4 regions of the Pseudocolwellia sp. G5-9 genome follow, and region 1 is predicted to be linked to each of the others. Evidence: predicted binding sites of a transcription regulator. Region 1 holds the regulator's gene; each other region holds the start of a gene.
The links. The regulator LexA, encoded in region 1, represses DNA repair genes until DNA is damaged. The targets are predictions, from matches to a motif close to TACTGTATNNNNATACAGTA.
Positions count from the first base shown of each region.

Region 1 (5,559 bases):
TTTTAGTTGCGTTTGCACTTAAGGTAAATAACGCTGTGGATAAAGCAACAATTAATAAGGTCTTCATTTTACTTCCTGTAAAGTATTTAGTGATTTTTAAACATAAGCTTAAATAACAGGGGTAAACTATATCGTAATTGTACTTTTATATAAACGAATACCATCTTGAGAAATACTCATATCACCTCATAAAAAGGGTAATATTATTTATTTTTAACAAAGCTTTAAATTACTAACAGGAAGTGAAAATGCGCTTAAAAGGAAAGTTAATAAAATGGAATAACGACAAAGCGTTTGGCTTCATTGCACCTAATGGTGGTGGAGAACACGTTTTTATTCACAAAACTGCTTTTTCAAATCGTCAGCGTGATCCTCAAATAAACGATGTTATTACTTTTTCAATAAGTAAAGATAAGCAAGGCCGCTATTGCGCAGACGAAGCAACATATGCAGGTGAAAAGTTAAAGAAAAAACAAGCTAAAAGTATTAGTAAGTTTTCTATCTATTTATCGGTTATTTTTTTAGCAAGCATAGCATTAGCTTTAATGATGGGATATTTACCTGAAAATATTGTATTTATATATTTAGGTATGAGCTTTGTTACCTTTTTTGCGTATGCGCTTGATAAGTCTAAAGCAAAACGAGGGGCGTGGCGTACTCCAGAAAGCACCTTACACATTTTAGCTTTAGTTGGTGGCTGGCCAGGTGCTGCAATTGCACAACAAATGCTTAGGCATAAATCTCAAAAAAGAGACTTTAGAATTGTTTTTTGGTTAACGGTTATTATTAATTGCTGCGCGTTAGTATGGTTGGTGTCGTTTAATGGCAAACTTATTTTTTAACACTACACTAAGGTATAACTGCTAGTATTTAGCTTTTATACCCGTTACCAATCAAGATGCGTATTTCAGAGCACTTGAGCGATATCAATTCAAGGCAATGCTTTGCAATAATGGTCGTTCCCTTATAAAAAGCATTAACGAAGAAGTGATTTTGCTCAAGTGCTTCTTCGATGGGTCTAAAAACAATTTATGCTTCGTTATTAACTTTAGTAAGGGAATAACCATGACGTAAACTTAATGCCTTGCATACATGGATGTATGTACTTAGATTTTGTTTGGAACGTAAAATCTGTGCCTAAATTGTTTTTAGTTCCCACTGAAACCTGCATCTTGAATGGTAACGGGTATATACACCATCGAGCTAGCTAATCTTCCACGCTTTAAATATCGACTCGGTTACTCCCAAGCTTACCAGAGCGCCAGAATGTAGGGTTTCAATTTCTTGTAATACCATAGTAATAAACTTATCTGGCGAGGCTATATTATTTTCGTGACAATAACGTGTGATGGCAGGTTCAATTTTACTACCCTGAATTCTGCTACGAATGATTTGTGCAATCACTTCTTTTCGTTCGGCTCTGTACTGAATTCGGTAGCTGTCTATCTCTCCTAACGAGTCTTTAACTACATCATATTGCTCGCACGACTTTATATACGCCCATTGAAAAAGCTCTAACGCGGGAAGAACATCATTCATTCTTTTCATAAAAGTTACACAAACCCCAACAAAACCAACAGGGTTGCGTTTATTTACAGGCTGTATATACTAACAGTTATCACTGTTGAAAAACACAGGTTATAACCTAAGGAATATAATGCGCCCATTAACTCCCAGACAAGAACAAATATTTGATCTGATTAAAGAAAAAATATCTGAAACGGGTATGCCACCTACACGTGCTGAAATAGCTGACTTTTTTGGTTTTAAGTCGGCTAATGCTGCTGAAGAACACCTTAAAGCGTTAGCTAAAAAAGGTTATATAGATATGCTACCGGGCACTTCTCGTGGTATTCGACTTACTGAACAATTTGTAGAGCAAGATGGCTTGCCTTTAATTGGCAGGGTTGCTGCTGGTGAGCCAATTCTTGCGCAAGAGCATGTTGAAGAGCATTACAAAATTGATGGCACTATGTTTAAACCGTGCGCCGACTATTTACTCCGTGTAAATGGTGAGAGTATGAAAGATATTGGTATTCTTGATGGCGATTTACTCGCTGTGCATCAAACCACTGATGTAAAAAACGGACAGGTAATTGTAGCAAGAGTCGAAGATGATGTTACGGTTAAGCGTTTTAAGCGTGAAGGTAATGTTGTGTATTTACATGCTGAAAACGAAGAATTTTCACCTATTGTTGTTGATTTAACAACGCAACAATTTAATGTTGAAGGTATTGCTGTTGGTGTTATTCGTGCCGCTGATTGGATGTAATATTTATTTGTGTTTGTTACACCAAACTACTTAATACCATGAACACACAGAGTTTACTTTTTAAGCGTTTTTAATTTAAAGTAAATTCTGTTTTATCTCCTTTTAGTCCTATTTTTAACTTTAGTTCCTCGTTTTAATACTTCAATTCTCTCAATTCAGGTGATTGCTCACTCTTTGATCAAAAAATAATCACTTTGCTTTTCTTGAAATAAAATTATTAATTGTCTTAAATAATAGGGCTGTTTAAAAATAAAACAATCTTTAGCCTCATTACCTATAAGGCTTTCAGCATCTTAGAGTTGTTACTCTATTGTATTTGTTAATATTTATTAATGTAATAACTCTAATTTAAAATTTGACCTAGATTAATATTTGAGTAATTCTAGAATGGAAAGTATACAAAATGATATTGAGTTGAAGTTTGATACTTAACACTCGTAGAGCGAATAATAATAAATATAGAATAGCGAAAACGTTCAAAGTATGACTGTTCATTGAACAGGTTTTGCCTTTTTTGCGTTAACAGAGGAGTGAGGGAGATGTCGAGTTATGAGACGTAACCTATGTTGGCTGAGCTTGGGAAGTTTATTTTCGAGCTCAGTATTAGCAGATATGCAGTTAAATTTAACCAAGGGTGTAACTGAGGTAAGTAGAGATGTTTATGATCTACATATGTTGGTTATGTATATTTGTACTGTTATTGGTATCTTTGTTTTTGGTGCCATGTTCTGGTCAATGGTCTTTCACCGAAAATCTAAAGGCGCAAAGGCCGCATCTTTCCATGAAAGCACTAAAGTAGAAATACTTTGGACCGCTATTCCAATCGTAATTCTAATTGCCATGGCTATTCCAGCCACTAAAACGTTAATTGAAATGGAGAATAATGACGATTCAGACGTTACCATTCAAGTGACTGCGTCTCAGTGGAAGTGGCATTATAAATATTTTGATCAAAACATTGAATTTTATTCTGTTTTATCAACTCCACGCGATCAATACGAAAATCAATCAGGTACTTCAGCAGCTAAAGGCGAGAATTATTTACTTGAGGTAGATAAGCATCTTGTTATTCCTGCTAATAAAAAAGTACGTTTTTTAATTACGTCTGACGATGTTATTCATGCTTGGTGGGTGCCAGCGTTTGCTGTGAAGCAAGATGCTAACCCCGGTTTTATCAACGAAGCTTGGACAAATGTTGATAAGCCAGGTATTTATCGAGGCCAATGTGCAGAACTTTGTGGTAAAGATCATGGGTTTATGCCGATTGTGGTTGAGGTGAAATCTGAAGAAGATTATGCCAAATGGCTTGATGAGCAACATGAGTTACTTGCACAAGCTGCTGAAGCTGAAAAAGCCTCGTTAAATGCCTCTGTTCCTATGGAAGAGTTGATGACGTTAGGTGAAACAACTTATGTCGCTTATTGTGCTGCGTGTCATCAAGTGGCTGGTACAGGTCTTCCTCCTGCATTCCCTGCACTTAAAGGTAGTCCTGTTGCTACAGGTGATATAGCGACTCATATTTCAACGGTTTTTAATGGTAAAGCGGGTACTGGAATGCAAGGTTACGGCAAGCAGCTTTCGTTAAAACAAATTGCTGCTGTGGTTACTTATGAGCGTAATGCTTGGGGTAACAATACGGGTGATGCTGTGCAAGCGGCTGATGTTCAAGAGGCGGTTGGCGGTTCTACTGATAACGCAAAAGAAGCGGTTGCTGTAGTTGAAGACAAAGTTGCTGAAATAGCAGCGGTTGTTGAAGAAGCGGCTCCTGCAGAAGACCTATCAAAAGAATATTCCAAAGACGATTTGATGAAAATGGGCCAAGAAGTTTATACAGCTTCATGTGCTGCTTGTCATCAACCCACGGGGTCTGGTATTCCTCCGGCATTTCCTGCCCTTAAAGGTAGTGCTATTGCCCTTGGCGACGTAGCGGTTCATATCGATATGGTTGTTAATGGTAGTAAGAAAAACCCAGCGATGGCCGCGTTCGGTAGTCAATTAACTAAAACTCAAATTGCTGCAGTGGTCACTTATGAGCGTAATGCTTGGGGTAACGACACCGGTGATTTAGTGCAACCCGCAGCAGTTGATGCTGCCAGTGCGAAGTAGGAGGTAGACATGACAACAGAAAATATAACAACAGAACAGTCTGATCACGATTCGCACGACGAGCATCACGATCATAAAATGACGGGGATAAAACGTTGGTTGTATACCACTAACCATAAAGACATAGGAACGCTGTACTTATGGTTCTCGTTTATTATGTTACTTACGGGCGGTGCGTTAGCTATGGTAATTCGAGCTGAGTTATTTCAGCCCGGGTTGCAAATTGTTGAGCCTGACTTTTTCAATCAGTTAACGACGGTACATGGTTTAATTATGGTGTTTGGCGCCATTATGCCGGCCTTTACTGGTTTTGCTAACTGGATGCTACCTATGATGATCGGTGCTCCAGATATGGCTTTACCTCGTATGAATAACTGGAGCTTCTGGATATTACCTTTTGCTTTCGCTATTTTATTGAGTTCGTTTTTTATGGAATCAGGTGCGCCAAACTTTGGTTGGACTTTCTACGCTCCATTATCAACAACGTATTCAAATGGTAGTACAGCATTCTTTGTTTTTGCTGTTCATATTATGGGTATTTCATCCATCATGGGGGCAATCAATATTGTTGTAACCATAATGAATTTACGTGCTCCGGGTATGACTTACATGAAAATGCCATTATTTGTTTGGACATTTTTCATCACAGCTTATTTATTAATAGCGGTAATGCCGGTGCTTGCCGGTGTGGTAACCATGCTCTTAACCGATACTTACTTTGGCACCAGCTTCTTTGATGCTGCAGGTGGTGGTGACCCCGTAATGTTCCAACATATATTTTGGTTCTTCGGTCACCCTGAAGTTTATATTATGATCCTGCCAGCGTTTGGTATTGTATCTACTATCATTCCTGCATTTTCACGTAAAAAGCTGTTTGGTTATGCGTCAATGGTGTATGCAACCTCGTCTATCGCATTACTCTCTTTTATCGTGTGGGCTCATCATATGTTTACAACAGGTATGCCGTTATTTGGCGAACTGTTCTTTATGTATTGTACTATGCTGATCGCAGTTCCAACGGGTGTAAAAGTATTTAACTGGGTAGCAACTATGTGGCGCGGTTCATTAACTTTTGAAACGCCTATGTTGTTTTCGCTGGCTTTTGTTATTTTATTTACGATTGGTGGGTTTTCAGGGTTAATGTTAGCTATGACTCCTGTTGATTTTCAATATCACGATAC
Region 1 is NZ_CM147893.1:3,467,074-3,472,632, forward strand. It holds gene AC0L5Q_RS14965 (hypothetical protein) at 1-67, opposite strand, end outside; gene AC0L5Q_RS14970 (DUF1294 domain-containing protein) at 249-842, shown strand; gene AC0L5Q_RS14975 (hypothetical protein) at 1,204-1,548, opposite strand; gene lexA (transcriptional repressor LexA) at 1,658-2,272, shown strand; gene coxB (cytochrome c oxidase subunit II) at 2,822-4,378, shown strand; gene ctaD (cytochrome c oxidase subunit I) at 4,457-5,559, shown strand, end outside.

Region 2 (5,559 bases), 2.1 Mb from region 1:
CTTAGTCTTTGCTCGTAATCAGGTTTATCGCCATTAAATATTTCAAGAAAAACAGGATCATCATGGTAGGCTTGATACAATAAAGAAGCAGCAAGTTTTAAATCTTCAGCGGCTAAATATTCAGCTCTAACATTTAAATCAGTTTTTTCAGACACGGTATCACCCATCCTATTTCCTCACTTTATCCAGAATAATTTTAAAAGTTAAACCACTATTGAATTAAAACGGTCTACATAATTATAGACGATATACAATATCAGCATATTTTATAGTGAGCAAATTTCAAACAAATGATGCTAATATTACATCGCCATCAGCCTTTTATAACTTTTACCTTCACCTGTATCGGTTAAAACACCATTTTCGAAGTGTAAATAAGTACATTCATCTTTTGTTGTTAACCCATCTTTATGTATTCGTTGTGTTCTAAAATAAAGTACTTTAATTTCTTGTTCTTTAACTTGGTAAGATTCAGTAAAGTCAGCAACACCTAGCGTATCAATAACTTTTTGATGGGTTATATATATACCCGTAACCATTCAAGATGCAGGTTTCAGTGGGAACTAAAAACAATTTAGGCAAGGTATTAAATTTACGTCATGGTTATTCCCTGACTAAAGTTAATAACGCAGCATAAATTGTTTTTAGACCCATCGTAGAAGCACTTGAGCAAAATCACTTCTTCGTTAATGCTTTTTATAAGGGAACGACCATTATTGCAAAGCATTGCCTTGAATTGATATCGCTCAAGTGCTCTGAAATAGCCTCTTGATTGGTTACGGGTATAAAGGCATGTTAGCTATTTTTTTGCGGTTTTCAAATTCGCGCTCGTGATCATTTTGAAACATGTGATCTCTATCGTCACCATCAATGGCAATAACGCAGCCACTTAAAGTAGTAGCAATCGGTGCAACAAGAAGTAAAGCTAATAATGTTTTTTTCATGATATTTCCTAATAAGATAAAAATTACTGTGATCACTGAGCAATAATAAGTCATCACAACACTGAGTATTAATTCAATTAGCAAACACTAAACCAAAAATATAACTACTTGATTTAAAGCTATTTTATTTATAAATTAAAGATAATCGTATTTAAATTTAGTAAAATACACTAAAATTTAGCTACATTAACTTTAGGTTTATAAAAATGACTAACTTTGAAAAAATTATAATTATCGCCAATCAATTAGCTAATGAAGGAAAAAAACCTAGTGTTGCTTTGATTAAGTCAAAAGTCGCAAGCCCATTACCTTTACCTCAAATAATTAGTGCATTAAGAAGTTGGCAACACGAACCTGAGAATTGCGTTTTATTTGAAACATCAGCACCAGAAGATAAAAATACTCCCTTAATTGAGAATGATGAATTATCTGCTGAATTAATTAATGAAGCTATTACGGTAGCAATAGATAACGCACTTGGACCTATTAAGGCTGAACTAGCCAAAGTAAAAGCGCAGCTACTACAATTAACTCAAAAATAAAAAAACAGCTAAAAACAAGTTAAATTCTTTCGATTTATTTTACACTTAGCAATAAAGCATGTATAAATAAACAGTACAACTAATAAGTAGTGTAAACAGGTTTAATAGAATTGAAGTTATTTATTGCGGAAAAACCCAGTTTAGCAAGAGCAATTATCGACGTATTGCCTAAACCACATAAAAAAAATGATGGTTTTATTGAAGCAGGAAATGGCGATATTGTTACTTGGTGTATTGGCCATTTGCTAGAGCAAGCTCCGCCTGAAGATTATGATGTAAAATATAAAAAATGGGTTGTTGAGCATCTACCTATTATTCCGCAACAATGGCAATTAAAACCAAAAAGTAAAACACGAAAACAACTGACAGTGATTAAACGCTTAATTAAGCAATCAGATATTATCGTAAATTCTGGTGATGTAGACAGAGAAGGTCAAATTCTAGTAGATGAAGCCATTAGTTATTGCGGAGCTTCCAAAACCAAAATAAATAACGCCTTACGTTGTTTAATAAGTGATATGAATTTTGCTGCGGTAAAAAAGTCTGTTAACAACCTAAAGCCTAATAAAAATTATATTCCCTTAGCTACATCAGCCCTTGCTAGAGCAAGAGCCGATTGGCTTTACGGTTTAAATATGACACGTTTATGCACGCTGCAAGGACAAAAATCTGGCTACCAAGGCGTATTATCGATAGGACGAGTTCAAACACCTATTTTAGGTTTAGTGGTAAATCGTGATATTGAAATAAACAACTTTATTTCAAAACCTTTTTATGAGGTACTAGCAGACATAGCCACAAACAACGGTGAAAAATTTCAAGGAAAATGGCAACCAAGCAAAGCTTGCGAACCTTACATGGATGAAGAAAAACGCGTACTATCAAAAGAGCTTGCGTTAAATGTAGTAAACCGAATTACTGATCAACCCGGTAAAATCACCAAAGTAACGCAAGATAAAAAACAGCAACAAGCGCCGTTACTTTTTAGTTTATCTGGCTTACAAATAGCGGCTGCAAAAGCATTTGGTATGACCGCAAAACAAGTATTAGATACTTGTCAAAATCTTTACGAAAAACACAAACTCATCACCTACCCAAGATCAGACTGCCAATACTTACCCGTTGAGCATTTAAACGATGTAACAGCCGTTACCAGTGCCATTAGCCAAGTTTCAAATAAACTTGCACCTATGCTTAAATCAGCTGATTTAAAGAAAAAAAGCCGAGTATGGAATGATAAAAAAGTCAGTGCACATCATGCCATTATTCCTACCGCTAAAAATAAACCAACAGGTGTATTATCTTCAACTGAAGAAAAAATTTATGAGTTAGTAGCACGCCAATATATCGCGCAGTTTTATCCTAATTTTGAATATGTAGATAAACAAATTGATACTGTTATAAGCGGTGGGCTTTTTATTAGTAAACAAAAAGATATTGTTAAAAACGGTTGGAAAGATTTATTTCCCTCATTTAATAAAAATAAAGATACTAACTCTCAAGATAAAGAGTTTTCAGCAACCCAATTACCTAACGTAAAAGTGGGCGATACAGTACATTGCTTACAAGGAAATTTGATAGAAAAAAACACGAGCCCACCTAAACCTTTTACCGACGCGACTATTTTGTCAGCCCTTACTGGCATAGCGCGTTATGTAACAGACCCAGATATTAAAAAAGCTTTACGAGAAACAGACGGTTTAGGAACTGAAGCAACACGTGCGGGCATTATAGAGTTACTTTTTAAGCGCCAATTTTTAACACGAAAAGGAAAAGAAATAAGAGCAACAGAAATAGGGAGAAAATTAATTACTGCTTTGCCCTTACGAATTTCACAACCCGATATGACAGCTCTTTGGGAATCGCAGCTTGAATCAATAAGTACTCAATCACTCAATTATCAAGCCTTTATTGGTGGTGTTGAACAAAACTTAGGGCAACTAATTAACGAAGTAAAAAACATTAGTTTTACAGGGTTACCGCAATCAACTGCCCCGAGAAAGTTTACGAGAAAACGAAAAGCTAAAAAGTAAACTAACGGTTTAATCTAAGAAGCGTGCACACTCGGCGTTAAACCCGCAATAAATTCAACAAGATTATTAGCTAATTTTTTATGAGGCAAACACCCTACTTGCTCGACCCAAACTTCACCCGTTTCATTATCAATTGAAATGATCATGTCGTCTTCATCTGTTACCGCAAAGAAAATAGTAATACTCTGCTTTAACTTTTGTTTCATCATAATATGGCCTATCAGGTTTTGCTGTAGCCTTTCAAAGTCATCTTTGTTCCATGGTAAAAGTAATGAAAGCTTGCCATCGGCACTCTCAGCTTCAATTGATTCGCTATATACACAGGTAAAATAGTCTTTTATGTCTTGATGAAGTGAAAATTCAAGCGCTTTTTCAACATTTTCAAAATTTAAATCACTATCAATTTCAATAGGCTTCCAGTAGCTTTCTTCTTCGTTACTTTGCCCTTGTTCACAAGGAGAAACCCAGTCTTTATCTGATACAACGACAGGTAATTGGTGATGAACTTCCTGATACTTTTCGATATAAGAAGTGGTAAATGCTAACAAAGTATTTTTTACAGAAGTATTTGGTAATGTCATATCAGAGAAAGATCCTTTAAAATAAACGCATATTCTGCGTGCAAAATACGTTAACACAATATTGATAACAAGCCCTTTATGACTTTATACAAAAATTCTATCGAACTAAACGATTTATCTTTAGGTAAACCTACTGAATATTGTAGTGAATACAACCCTCAATTATTACAAGGCGTACCTCGCTCGTTAAACAGGGATGGTTTAGGAATAGATGCAAATAACCTTGCCTTTAAAGGTGAAGATGTTTGGTACGGTTACGAGCTTTCTTGGTTGAACAGTAAAGGTAAACCTATTGTTGCTGTTGCTGAATTCAGATTTGATTGCACTAGCCCAAATATTGTTGAATCTAAGTCGTTTAAACTTTATTTGAATAGTTTTAATCAAAGCAAATTTAGTACTTGGGATGAAGTACAAAAATGCTTAACTCAAGATTTGTCTAAAACAGCTGGCTGCCAAGCACGTGTAGCTCTTTTTAAAATTGACGAATGTACCGCCTTAAATATTGCTTCAACTTCAGCAAAGTGTATTGATGACATAGATGTAACTATTGATACTTACGATATTAATCCAGCCTTATTATCACTCTCTGATAATAACAATAGTGTTGAAAATAAAGCCTTAGTCAGTCATTTACTAAAGTCTAATTGTTTAATTACCAATCAGCCCGATTGGGCCAGTGTTTATATTACTTATTCTGGTACTGAGATAGATGAAGCATCATTATTAAGTTACTTGATTTCATTTAGGCAACATAACGAGTTTCATGAACAATGTGTTGAACGAATTTTTACTGATTTGATGAATGCTTTTACGCCCGAAAAGCTTACCGTATTTGCTCGTTATACAAGAAGAGGTGGATTAGACATTAATCCTTTTAGAACAACAGAAAATATTATTGCTCCTTGTTTAAGAACATTAAGACAATAAGTAGCTAACTTGTCATATTTATGACTATTCAAGCTAACGAATATATTAACTACAAATTATTAACATAAATGTCATAAAGTACATACGAACTAATTACTTATCCATACAAATCGCTGTCACAATAATCAGTGCTATGATAAATTTTGATATATACTAGTTAAATACACATTTTAATTTCGAATCGCTTTATTATGTTTTAAACATAATTAAAGGATTAAGTTAAATGATTCGATTGGCAGGACATAATTCCTTTTATGAGCGATACACCATCATCTGATACGCAGGTAACTCAATTAAAGCGTAAATTAGAAGCCGCTATTTCGTCGCGTGCGTCATTAGAAAATGACTTGAAGACTCAATCTTCGATGTTAGTTGATTTTATTGGAAAATTATCTCAAACCTGTAAAGGCCAAGATAAAACATTAGATAATAAGTTAGCCAATTTAAGAAATTTACTAAAAAAATCGGCTGCATTAGCTGATATTGAAAAGCAAATTTCAGTAATATCTCAACTATTACAGCAACACTCTAC
Region 2 is NZ_CM147893.1:1,353,219-1,358,777, forward strand. It holds gene AC0L5Q_RS05845 (GNAT family N-acetyltransferase) at 1-167, opposite strand, end outside; gene AC0L5Q_RS05850 (DUF3192 domain-containing protein) at 303-539, opposite strand; gene AC0L5Q_RS05855 (hypothetical protein) at 777-944, opposite strand; gene AC0L5Q_RS05860 (hypothetical protein) at 1,151-1,486, shown strand; gene AC0L5Q_RS05865 (DNA topoisomerase III) at 1,597-3,519, shown strand; gene syd (SecY-interacting protein) at 3,534-4,100, opposite strand; gene queF (NADPH-dependent 7-cyano-7-deazaguanine reductase QueF) at 4,179-5,027, shown strand; gene AC0L5Q_RS05880 (GGDEF domain-containing protein) at 5,282-5,559, shown strand, end outside.
Region 2: AC0L5Q_RS05865 (DNA topoisomerase III) is a predicted target of LexA. The motif match lies at 1,543-1,562, and genes of this name have one in related genera.

Region 3 (5,559 bases), 1.5 Mb from region 1:
CAGCCTGCTTCATTACACGCGCAGATTTAACCACTTGCGGTAAAAACATTTCACCGGCACCAAATAAATCACCAACTACGTTCATGCCGTCCATTAACGGACCTTCAATGACATCTAGTGGGCGAGCTGCAATTAAACGCGCCGCTTCGGTATCTTCAATAATAAATTCGTTAATACCTTTAACCAACGAATGTTCTAAACGTTTATTTATAGGCAATTCGCGCCATGTTAAATCAGCTTTATTATTCGCTTTGCCGCCTTGCCCTCGATAACCTTCAGCTAAATCTAATAAGCGCTCAGTAGCTCCGTCATCACTGTTCTGAATAACGTCTTCAACAGCTTTTAATAAATCTTTCGGGATATCTGAATAAATAGCTAACTGACCCGCATTTACAATTCCCATGTCCATACCATTTTTAATGGCGTGATATAAAAATACGGCATGAATCGCTTCACGTACTGGGTTATTACCACGAAATGAAAATGAAACGTTCGATACACCACCTGAAATCATGGCGTACGGTAGGTTGTCTTTAATATCTTTTACGGCTTCAATAAAATCAACGGCATAATTGTTATGTTCTTCAATACCGGTAGCTACAGCAAAAATATTAGGATCAAAAATGATATCTTCTGCTGGGAAGCCAATCTCATCGACTAATATATGGTAAGCACGATGACAAATTTCGTATTTACGCTCACGAGTATCTGCTTGACCTACTTCATCAAAAGCCATAACAATAACGGCTGCGCCATAACGACGTAACAATTCAGCTTGTTTGCGGAAGATATCTTCTCCCTCTTTCATACTGATAGAGTTAACAATACCTTTACCTTGAATACATTTTAAGCCTTCTTCTATGATGTCCCACTTAGAGGAATCGATCATAATTGGTACTTTGGCGATATCGGGCTCACCGGCAATTAAATTCAAAAAGCGAACCATCGCGGATTTTGAATCCAACATGCCTTCATCCATGTTGATATCGATGATTTGCGCGCCGTTTTCTACTTGTTGTAGAGCTACTGCGATAGCTTCATCAAACTTCGCTTCAGTAATTAAACGTTTAAATACAGCAGAACCGGTAACGTTAGTTCGTTCACCTACGTTAACAAATAGGCTATCACCATTAATCGTTAAGGCTTCTAATCCAGATAAGCGGCAAGCGACTTCGCGTGGCTTAATTTCGCGAGGTGTTATACCCGCAACTGAATCAGCCATACCTTTAATATGTTCAGGTGTTGTACCACAACAACCACCAATAATATTTAAAAAGCCAGATTCAGCCCATTCACTTACGTGTGAATTCATGTCCTCTACTGTGAAGTCGTATTCACCAAATGCATTAGGTAAACCCGCATTAGGGTGAGCAGATACAGCAGTGTCTGATATACGACTTAATTCTTGTACGTATTCACGTAATTCAACCGGCCCTAAAGCACAGTTCAAACCAAATGATATAGGTTTAGCGTGACGTAAAGAGTTATAAAATGCTTCAGTTGTTTGCCCTGATAATGTACGACCTGATGCATCGGTAATCGTACCGGAGATCATTACGGGGTATCGCACACCGAGCTCTTCAAATACACATTCAACCGCAAATATTGCGGCTTTGGCATTTAACGTATCAAATATAGTTTCAATCAAGATCAGATCTGAACCACCTTCAATTAATGCTTTAGTTGATTCAATATAGGCGTCTTTTAATTCGTCAAAAGTTACATTTCGAAAAGCAGGATCATTTACATCAGGAGATATTGAACAAGTACGGTTTGTTGGCCCTAAAACACCAGCAACAAAACGTGGTTTCTCTGGGTTTTTAGCCGTAAACTCATCAGCTGCTTGGCGAGCAATTTGTGCAGCAACCAAGTTAATTTCAGCGCTGTACTCTTGCATATCGTAATCAGCCATAGCAATAGTTGTGGCATTAAACGTATTGGTTTCGAGTATGTCTGCGCCAGCAGCTAAATATTCGGTATGTATTGCTTTAATAATATCGGGCTGAGTAAGCACCAACATATCATTATTGCCTTTTACATCAGAATGCCAATCGGCAAAACGATCACCTCGATAGTCTTGTTCTTCAAACTTGTATGCTTGGATCATAGTTCCCATAGCACCATCAAGTATTAAAATATTTTTACGAAGTTGTTGTTCAAATGTTTCAAAACTGGCTGACTTTTGCATCATTTTTTCCGATAAAAGGTCGTTAATAACAATCTCATGAATGAAACTGGTATAAATGTATTTACTATAAAAAGAACCTTGGTTCTATTTAATCATTAGGGTTAATAGCTTTTATGTTATTTGCATCTAATTTGTATGGGGTAATTTGATAAACGTAGTAGTTAAGCCAATTAGTAAATAACAAACTACCATGACTACGCCACGTACTACTCACCTCGTTTTCAGGATTATTATCAGGGTAATAATTTTCCGGTATAGCAGGCTTTCCTCCTGCATTTATGTCGCGCATAAATTCCTCATGTAAGGTTTCAGCGTCGTACTCCGGATGACCTGTTAAATAGACCTGTTTTTTATTTTTACTGGCAGCAACATACACACCGGCTTGCTCCGATTCGGCAATAATTTTGAGACCTTCTATAGATAAATAATCTTCTCTATCTATGTAGCCATAACGAGAATGAGGTACTTTAAATAAGTCTTCAAAACCACGCGTGAGCGGTTCTTTTATATCATTAGGTTTATGAGTAAAAACGCCTGAAAGCTTTTGCTTTCTTAAATGCCTTTGCAAACCATAATGATAGTATAAAGCAGCATGAGCTCCCCAACACGAAAACATAGTAGAAGTTACGTTGTCTTCGGCCCAATCAAATACTTCACAAATTTTATCCCAAAAAGTCACTTGATCATAATCCATTAAAGCTAATGGAGCCCCTGTAACAATTAACCCATCGTACTGTTTATGCTTAATATCATCAAATAAACAATAAAAATTTTCTAAGTGCTCTTTAGGTGTATTTTTCGATTCGTTGGCATGAATACGTACAAACTCAATATTAATTTGTAGTGGTGTATTCGATAACATTCTTAATATTTGTACTTCTGTCTCAATTTTATTGGGCATTAAATTGAGTATTGCCACTTGCATTGGGCGAATTTCTTGACGGGCAGCTCTATTCTCAGACATAACGAAAATATTTTCATTATTCAAAATAGATAAAGCAGGCAATTGATCAGGAATTTTAATGGGCATAAGACTCAACCTATAGAATATACAAAATTTAGCTTGAATGATTATAGCATTTTTCATTATGGCTATGTCAACATCTAAACGTATAGACGTCTAAACAGATTGTAATATTTTCTAACTTAAAAAATATAATGACATAAGTTTTAAAAATACCCGCTGAATTTAATATTAAGCTTTATAAATTTAGATCAAAAAAAATCTCGGACATGCCGAGATTTTAGTGAAAACGATTGCTGATTATTCAGCAGCTTCTTCTACTTTTTCAGTTTTTTCACTCTCAGGTACTTTCTTAGTTAAAAGTTCTGCGCGTAAACGTGAATCTAATTCTTTAGCTATTGCCGGATTTTCAGCTAGATATTTTGTTGAGTTAGCTTTACCTTGACCAATTTTATCGCCATTGTAGCTATACCAAGCACCAGCTTTTTCAACCATGTTATGCTTAACACCTAGGTCAATTAACTCGCCTAAGCTGTTAATACCTTCGCCATATAAAATTTGAAATTCAACTTGTTTAAACGGAGGAGCTATTTTATTTTTAACAACTTTAACACGTGTTTCGTTACCGACAATTTCATCGCCATTTTTAACAGCACCAATACGACGAATATCTAATCTTACTGAAGCATAAAACTTTAATGCGTTACCACCCGTTGTGGTTTCTGGAGAACCAAACATTACACCAATCTTCATACGAATTTGGTTAATAAAAATCATCATGGTATTTGATTGTTTAAGGTTACCTGTAAGTTTACGCATTGCTTGAGATAACATTCTTGCTTGAAGACCCATATGCGAGTCGCCCATGTCACCTTCAATTTCAGCTTTAGGTGTAAGAGCTGCAACAGAATCGACAACAATTACGTCAACAGCACCTGAACGCGTTAACATGTCACAAATTTCTAAAGCTTGTTCACCCGTATCAGGTTGAGATACTAATAATTCATTAATATTTACACCTAGTTTACCTGCGTAAATTGGGTCAAGTGCATGCTCGGCATCAACAAAAGCACAAATTTTTCCATTACGCTGAGCTTCCGCGATAACTTCTAATGTTAAGGTTGTTTTACCACTAGACTCTGGTCCGTATATCTCTACAACACGGCCTAATGGTAAACCGCCAGCACCTAGTGCGATATCTAATCCTAACGAACCTGTAGAGATTGTTTCTACATCCATACTACGGTTATCACCCAACTTCATTATTGAGCCTTTACCAAATTGACGTTCTATTTGACTTAACGCAGCAGAAAGTGCTTTTTCTTTATTCTCGTTCATTATTTATTGCTCCAAGATGATTTAGGTGCTTAATTCATTTTAATGAAACAAGTATACTGTATAGTCGTACAGTATCAAGTTTTTTATTAATTTATTTTTTATACTGGAAAATAAATCAATAACAAGACTTGCTATCCATTGAAAAATAACAATTTTATATTAATTAGTAACTTTTTAAAAAAATTTAAAAAAAAGTTACTCTTTTAATTTCTATTAGTTTTATACAGTAAATTATATTAATGCGTACAGTTATAATTTTAATTGAGTTACTCCCCAATAATCGCTACTTTTAGTTGTTAATTTCCAGCCTTTTTTGATAAGTACTTTTCGAATAAAGCGATTAATTAGCCCATGCCCAAAAACAACTATTTTTTCTTCTTTTTCAGCTAATCGAATTAAAGTAAGTGCCGCTCTTATAGAGCGTATTTTAGATTGTTTATAAGTTTCAAAGTGCCCTTTAAACCGAAGTAACCAAAAAATACGACAGCTATAAAGCCAAACCACTGTAGGTAAATATAAGGGAAGTTTATAACGTGGTAATTCCATTTCTCTTAATGTTTGATCTATTAATTCAGGTGATTTTCCGGTAAATATATGTGCTGAATGCAGTGCTCTTTTAAGATCACTTGATACAACAAAGTGAGACTTGTAGTCTTGAACATGTTGATAGTTGGGCCTACTGTTATTTGATATTTCGGATAGGTGGTATTGCCTTACCCATTTGACATAGCTGATAGCATTCATCATGCTGTTAACTGCAGCGACAGGCTTACCATGCCTAATTAAAACGATTTCCATATCTTCCTTATCCTAGTTTTTTATAAAACCATAAAAACAGCCGCTAATACCGTCATACCAATAACCCACCACCTATATTGTTTATTGGGTATTCTTTTAACAATAAATACCCCCGCATATGCGCCTAATGCGATAAACGGTAAGCTTATGATATTCAATAAGAATGAATCTATAGTGATGGTTTCCCATACAAAAATATGAAATGGTACTTTGAATAAATTTACCGCTAAAAAGAAACAAGCAGCTGTTCCTATAAATTCATTTTTGGGTA
Region 3 is NZ_CM147893.1:1,979,033-1,984,591, forward strand. It holds gene metH (methionine synthase) at 1-2,188, opposite strand, end outside; gene metA (homoserine O-succinyltransferase MetA) at 2,277-3,218, opposite strand; gene recA (recombinase RecA) at 3,453-4,490, opposite strand; gene AC0L5Q_RS08435 (phosphoglycerate mutase family protein) at 4,740-5,288, opposite strand; gene AC0L5Q_RS08440 (sulfite exporter TauE/SafE family protein) at 5,309-5,559, opposite strand, start outside.
Region 3: recA (recombinase RecA) is a predicted target of LexA. The motif match lies at 4,545-4,564, and genes of this name have one in related genera.

Region 4 (5,559 bases), 770 kb from region 1:
CAGCTAAGTCGATGTTCTTTTTTATTTCTAAATTAGACAGTTTACGTAGTAGTGCATTACCTTGAATTTCTTCTATGTCGCTCTTTTTGATGCAAGCGCCAACTTTAGCGAGTTGTTTTATATGGAGAAGTTCTTGCGGTGACCAGGTAAGTGATAACGCATCAACTTTACAAAAAAGTGCTTTTTTATTGTTCATCAAACACCCCTTGTTCATAAAGTTGTTGCCAATTTTCATCTGTTACTTCAATTAAGTTGAAGTCTTCACCGTAGATAGGTTGAAGAAATGAGATTAATGACATTAGATTTGTAAAGTGGTGCACTTGGCCTTTGTGTTGAATACACACATCGCCCCATTGCTCTACTTGAAAATAAATGTCTTTGATTGTCATAGTTAGGCCAAGTTAACTCGTTGCCATTGGTGACTAGCTTCTGCATATTGCTTGTCGATATAATTTGCTAAGTCTTCTACTTTTATAAATACTGGTGAACGCTCTGACTTAATTAGGCTAAAAGTAGGCACGGGGAAATCTTCACCTTTGATTTTTTGTTTAGCTGTTTTAACCGTGATACCAAAGAATTCTTGGCATACATCTTTTAGCTCAATCACAGGAGATTCAAAGCGTGCCAAAAGTGCAAAATTTGTATTCATATGTCACCTATGTGATTATTCAGGGTTAAAGCAATTCAAAGCGATTAGAGTCGACACAAGGTTCGATAAATGGAACCTGTGACAATCATAAATCCATATATGGAACCATGTCAAATGAATTATGGCAAAAAAATAAAAATCCTCCGTGAATCAATGAATAAAACTCAAGCCGAATTTTCAGAAATTACTGGCATATCATTGAGTACATTGAAAAAAATCGAAGGAGGGTTCTCTAACGTTGGTGTTTCAGTAATTGATAAAATAATTACCACACCAACCCTTGAAGAACATGTTTTATGGTTTATGACTGGAAAAGGAAATCTAGAGGTGGAACCAACAAAAAATGTCATAGAAGGCCATATAAAATTACCTTTTTATGAAGTAAAAGCATCAGCTGGTGAAGGATTATTAGTTGAAGCTGAAGAACAAACACACTTAATAAGCTTTGAGCCAAAATGGCTAAATAAAGAAATAGGTGTAAACCCAAATGATGTATTTTTGATGTTAGTTGACGGTGACAGCATGTACCCAACATTAAAGAACGGTGCCATGATAATGGTAAATAAACACTTTAATGGCTTGAATGATGGGATTTATGTAATAAGACATGACAATAATTTACTAGTCAAAAGATTACAGGTCTTACCTAAAGGTATTATAAAGGTGAAATCAGATAACCATATGTACGAGCCTTGGGAAATAAATAAAGAAGACATTAATGGAACAGATATAGAGTTAATTGGCCGAGTTGTTTGGTCAGGTCAAAGAATGTAGGAAGTGCCTAAGTGTTATACAACGGTATTGTTATTATATAAATTCCAATTCATTGCATTGCTAGGATAAAACATGACACAATACACTGTATAAATTAACATAACTTTTAGAGAGTAAAATGGACGCTTCAAAAGAAGATATAATTAATAAAAATATCGAAACGGAATTTGACATAAGTAATAAAGATGCTATTGATTGGTTAAAATCTCAAGATGATAACTCTATAAACCTCTTTATAACCGACCCTCCTTATGAATCTCTAGAAAAGCACAGAAAAATTGGAACTACAACAAGATTAAAAAAAAGTAAATCATCAAGCAACCAATGGTTTGAGATATTTCCAAACTCTAGATTTGAAGAACTTTTCAAAGAAGTCTATCGTGTTTTAGCTAAAAATAGCCACTTCTATCTCTTTTGCGATCAAGAAACAGCATTTATAGCAAAACCAATTGCTGAAAACGCTGGTTTTAAATTTTGGAAACCAATTATTTGGGACAAAATGGCTATTGGGATGGGTTATCATTATAGAGCAAGATATGAATTTATTTTATTTTTTGAAAAAGGAAAGCGTAAGTTAAATGACTTATCGATACCGGACATACTTCAAGAAAAAAGAATTTGGCGTGGTTATCCAACAGAAAAACCGACAAACCTAGCTAAGACATTAATAATACAAAGCTCTGAAGAAGGCGATGTTGTAGCTGATGCTTTTTGTGGAGCGGGATTTGTAGGTTGTGCTTCAGCCGAATTAAAACGAAATTTTAAAGGTAACGATTTAAGTGCTAAAGCTGTTGAAATAACTAACCAAAGATTAAATAAAATTAAAAATCCTATTTAAACTCCTTAAAGTTTCTAACCCAAGACTTTAAGGTTTGAGCTCTTCTTTTAGCTGTTCCTTCACTCAAACCATTACAAAATTGAATAAGGAAATCAGTGGCTGATTCCCCATTTATATCTAACAAGTCTTTAACTCCCTGATTAAGCATCCAAATACTTCCACACTCTGTATGCATAAATTGGGTTTTGATTATACTTACAAAATCCTTATTTGACGAACTTACAGCATCTAAACCAAGTGGTGTTAACTTTGAATAATCATGCACTAAAGCAAGTAACTCACATGCATCTCGATAATAACTGACTTGTCTTTGATGGACTCCGAGATCGCTAGCAGTAACAAAACCTTTATTCTTTGTTAAAGTTAAAAAAAGCCTGAGAGTTTCAAAATTATCAGCTTGAGGCACCATGCTACTATCTAGATAAGTACCAAGCCTATCATCAACAATATCAATGAGCTCATATACATATGCCTCAGTTAATTCAATAATAATGTCTGTAGATTCTTCATCAATTAATTGAATAGTTAATCTATGCGAGAGAACCTCGTCAAACAATCTTTTTACTAACCTTAAATCAAGCTCTTTTTCATCAATAGCATGAATGAAATCATCTTTATTGGAAAGCCTATTTAGTATCTCATGAACCTCTTCTTTATCAGTATCTTTATTTTGAACCTCAACACGGTATATAAAAGAACCTGGGATAGCATCGTGTAGCAATATTTTTGAAGGAATATCATGTTTTTTCCAAACATTTTTACAAAAATAACCAAAACTATCATTTGCCCCGTTAAGAATAGACGAATCAATTGCTTTACTATTTGGCTTATTAATTCTTATTTTATGAGTATGCTTTCGTCTATTATCATAATTAATATTTTCATGTATAAAAACATCCAGATTCGGCCACTGATAAGGTAAATCTTTCACTAAACATAAAGATTCTTTTGCTGGAGAGTCATCAAATGGCTCCATATACAAAATCGCTTTATAATTTTTATTTTGAATAAGTGCGCTGACAATTGGAATATCTTTATTTTCCAATTTCCTTACTTTTTCTTCAGAAATAGGGGCAAAAATCCACAATTCATTACTTTCATCAACACCTAAGTCATAACAAAAGAATAATTGATCATTCTCATTATATGCAGTAAAAATTAAAGGCTGTTCATAGAAACTATATACATTGTGATAGTACAAATCTCCATAAATTGAAGACGTTTTGAAAAGTAAATCAGATTTCTTACTCATAATACTTCAAACCCATCAGGGAAAACATTTTGATAAAACCAAACAGTAACATGAGTTTTAGAGTCTTTTTCTCCAACTCCCATATCTCTAGTTATAGCTCCTTTAGCCACTTTTTTCGAACCAAATTTATTTGGATTACCTTTAATAACACTAACCAGTTTAGATTTATCCAAAGAAAATGAAGTGCCGTAATAACCCGCGGAATCTCTAAATTTAGACTGTTTGATCATATGAGATTGTAAAGGGTCTTTATTGCTAGGCACGAAATCATCTCTTAAAGGAGGATTATTTCCTACCATTCTATAAAGTTCTATATTTATAGGTGCCGCTTTTTCACTAGGAACTTGAATATGAGTAGGGTAATCACTGGGGAATTTTTTATTTACCACTTAATATCTTCCATGACAATTTTACTTCTTTGATAACCGCGATTCTAATGAAAAAATGTCCAAATTTCAATAAAATGATTAAATAGTATAAAGTTTAAACAATTAAAGCTTGACTCAGCAGGTAAAAAATAGAGGAAGTACGCCTATTGTACACCTAGCAGTGCATCAAGCCTTTGTTTTCAAATAAGTCAGTCCAATCGAGCATGGGTGCAACGGAAAGTTTATGAGAAATCATAAAGCATTAAAACCTTTCAAATACGCAATAAGTTAGTTATTAGTGATAACTGCTAAAATTTGCGCGAATTATACGGGGTTTATATACGCCACACAAAATAAATGAAAATTTAATACACATTTATTCATTTGTACTTTACTCATTTAGTTCAGCTGTTAGTGATTGACTCTTCATCCTGTTAAAAACTTACGATCTAAAGTAATAACTTAAATCAATATTTTAGAAAAATCACACTTGGGCATTAGCTTGATATCTATTTACTGGGTAACGTTCAAAATCTTCCCAGTAATGTATGCCGCCAATCATCTCCTTAACAGCAAAGCCTAGAGCAGATATTTTTTTAGCCGCTTTTGTTGCTCCGTTACAACCAGGTCCCCAGCAATAAACAACAAATATCGTATTTTTAGGATACTTCGCGAAAGATTCAGCTGTTATCTGTGCATGAGGCATACTGATGGCTGTAATAGCATGGCTTTTATCAAAAGCTTCTTTAGAACGCACATCAAGTAATAAATAGTCATTAGCGCCTGCTTTTATATCTGCGTACACATCAGAGCAATCAGTTTCAAAACTTAATTTGTTAGAAAAAAATGTATTAGCAACTTTGCTATTCGCGGGTGAAAATTCAAGCACATTAGATGATGAAGGCATAATTAATTTCCTTTATTTGTTACTTTAATAGGCGATTTAAAATCGTAAGTGGTTTTCGATATATACACGTAATCATTCAAGATGCGGGTTTCAGTGGGAACTTGATTGGTTACGGCTATAAAGTAAAACGATTCACAAAACTTCGCTATTCATAAAATATGAAGTGAGTATTCATGATTTATGAATGCTATTAAAAGTCTATTTTAGGTATAGTGCAAAGGTTAAAAAACAAGTTAATAGTTTAACTTTCTCGCTTTTATTAATACGAAGAGACATGCATGGAATTTTATCATTTACGCTCATTTGTTGTTGTTGCAAAAACAGGTAATCTTACCGCCGCAGCTAAACAGTTATGTACAACACCGCCAGCAATTAGTGCTCATATTAAAAGTCTTGAAGAAGAATTAAAAACACCTTTATTTGATCGTTCAAGTAAAGGTATGGCCCTTACCGAGAAAGGTAAACTACTATTACCTAAAGCTGAAAAAACTTTAAATTCGGCTATTGATATGGTTAATTTAGCGGTAGAAAATCAAAGTGAAATAATAGGCGAATTTAAACTCTCGATTAATCAATCACCTAATCTGCTCAATTTACCCCTTTTATTAGAAAACATAACGGAAAACTGCCAAGGCATTCATTTAAATATTGAAACGCTTTCTAGCGGAGCTGCTTTATCCGCATTGCAAAGCAATATCATTGACGGTGCATATATTTATGGTGAAGTTCCTAATGAGCTATTTGCATTGCCTATCAAACAGCAAAATATTA
Region 4 is NZ_CM147893.1:2,692,923-2,698,481, forward strand. It holds gene AC0L5Q_RS11575 (replication initiation factor domain-containing protein) at 1-196, opposite strand, end outside; gene AC0L5Q_RS11580 (hypothetical protein) at 186-389, opposite strand; gene AC0L5Q_RS11585 (pyocin activator PrtN family protein) at 392-649, opposite strand; gene AC0L5Q_RS11590 (XRE family transcriptional regulator) at 719-1,423, shown strand; gene AC0L5Q_RS11595 (DNA-methyltransferase) at 1,542-2,261, shown strand; gene AC0L5Q_RS11600 (DUF6575 domain-containing protein) at 2,254-3,513, opposite strand; gene AC0L5Q_RS11605 (hypothetical protein) at 3,510-3,902, opposite strand; gene AC0L5Q_RS11610 (rhodanese-like domain-containing protein) at 4,366-4,788, opposite strand; gene AC0L5Q_RS11615 (LysR family transcriptional regulator) at 5,067-5,559, shown strand, end outside.
Region 4: AC0L5Q_RS11595 (DNA-methyltransferase) is a predicted target of LexA. The motif match lies at 1,507-1,526, and genes of this name have one in related genera.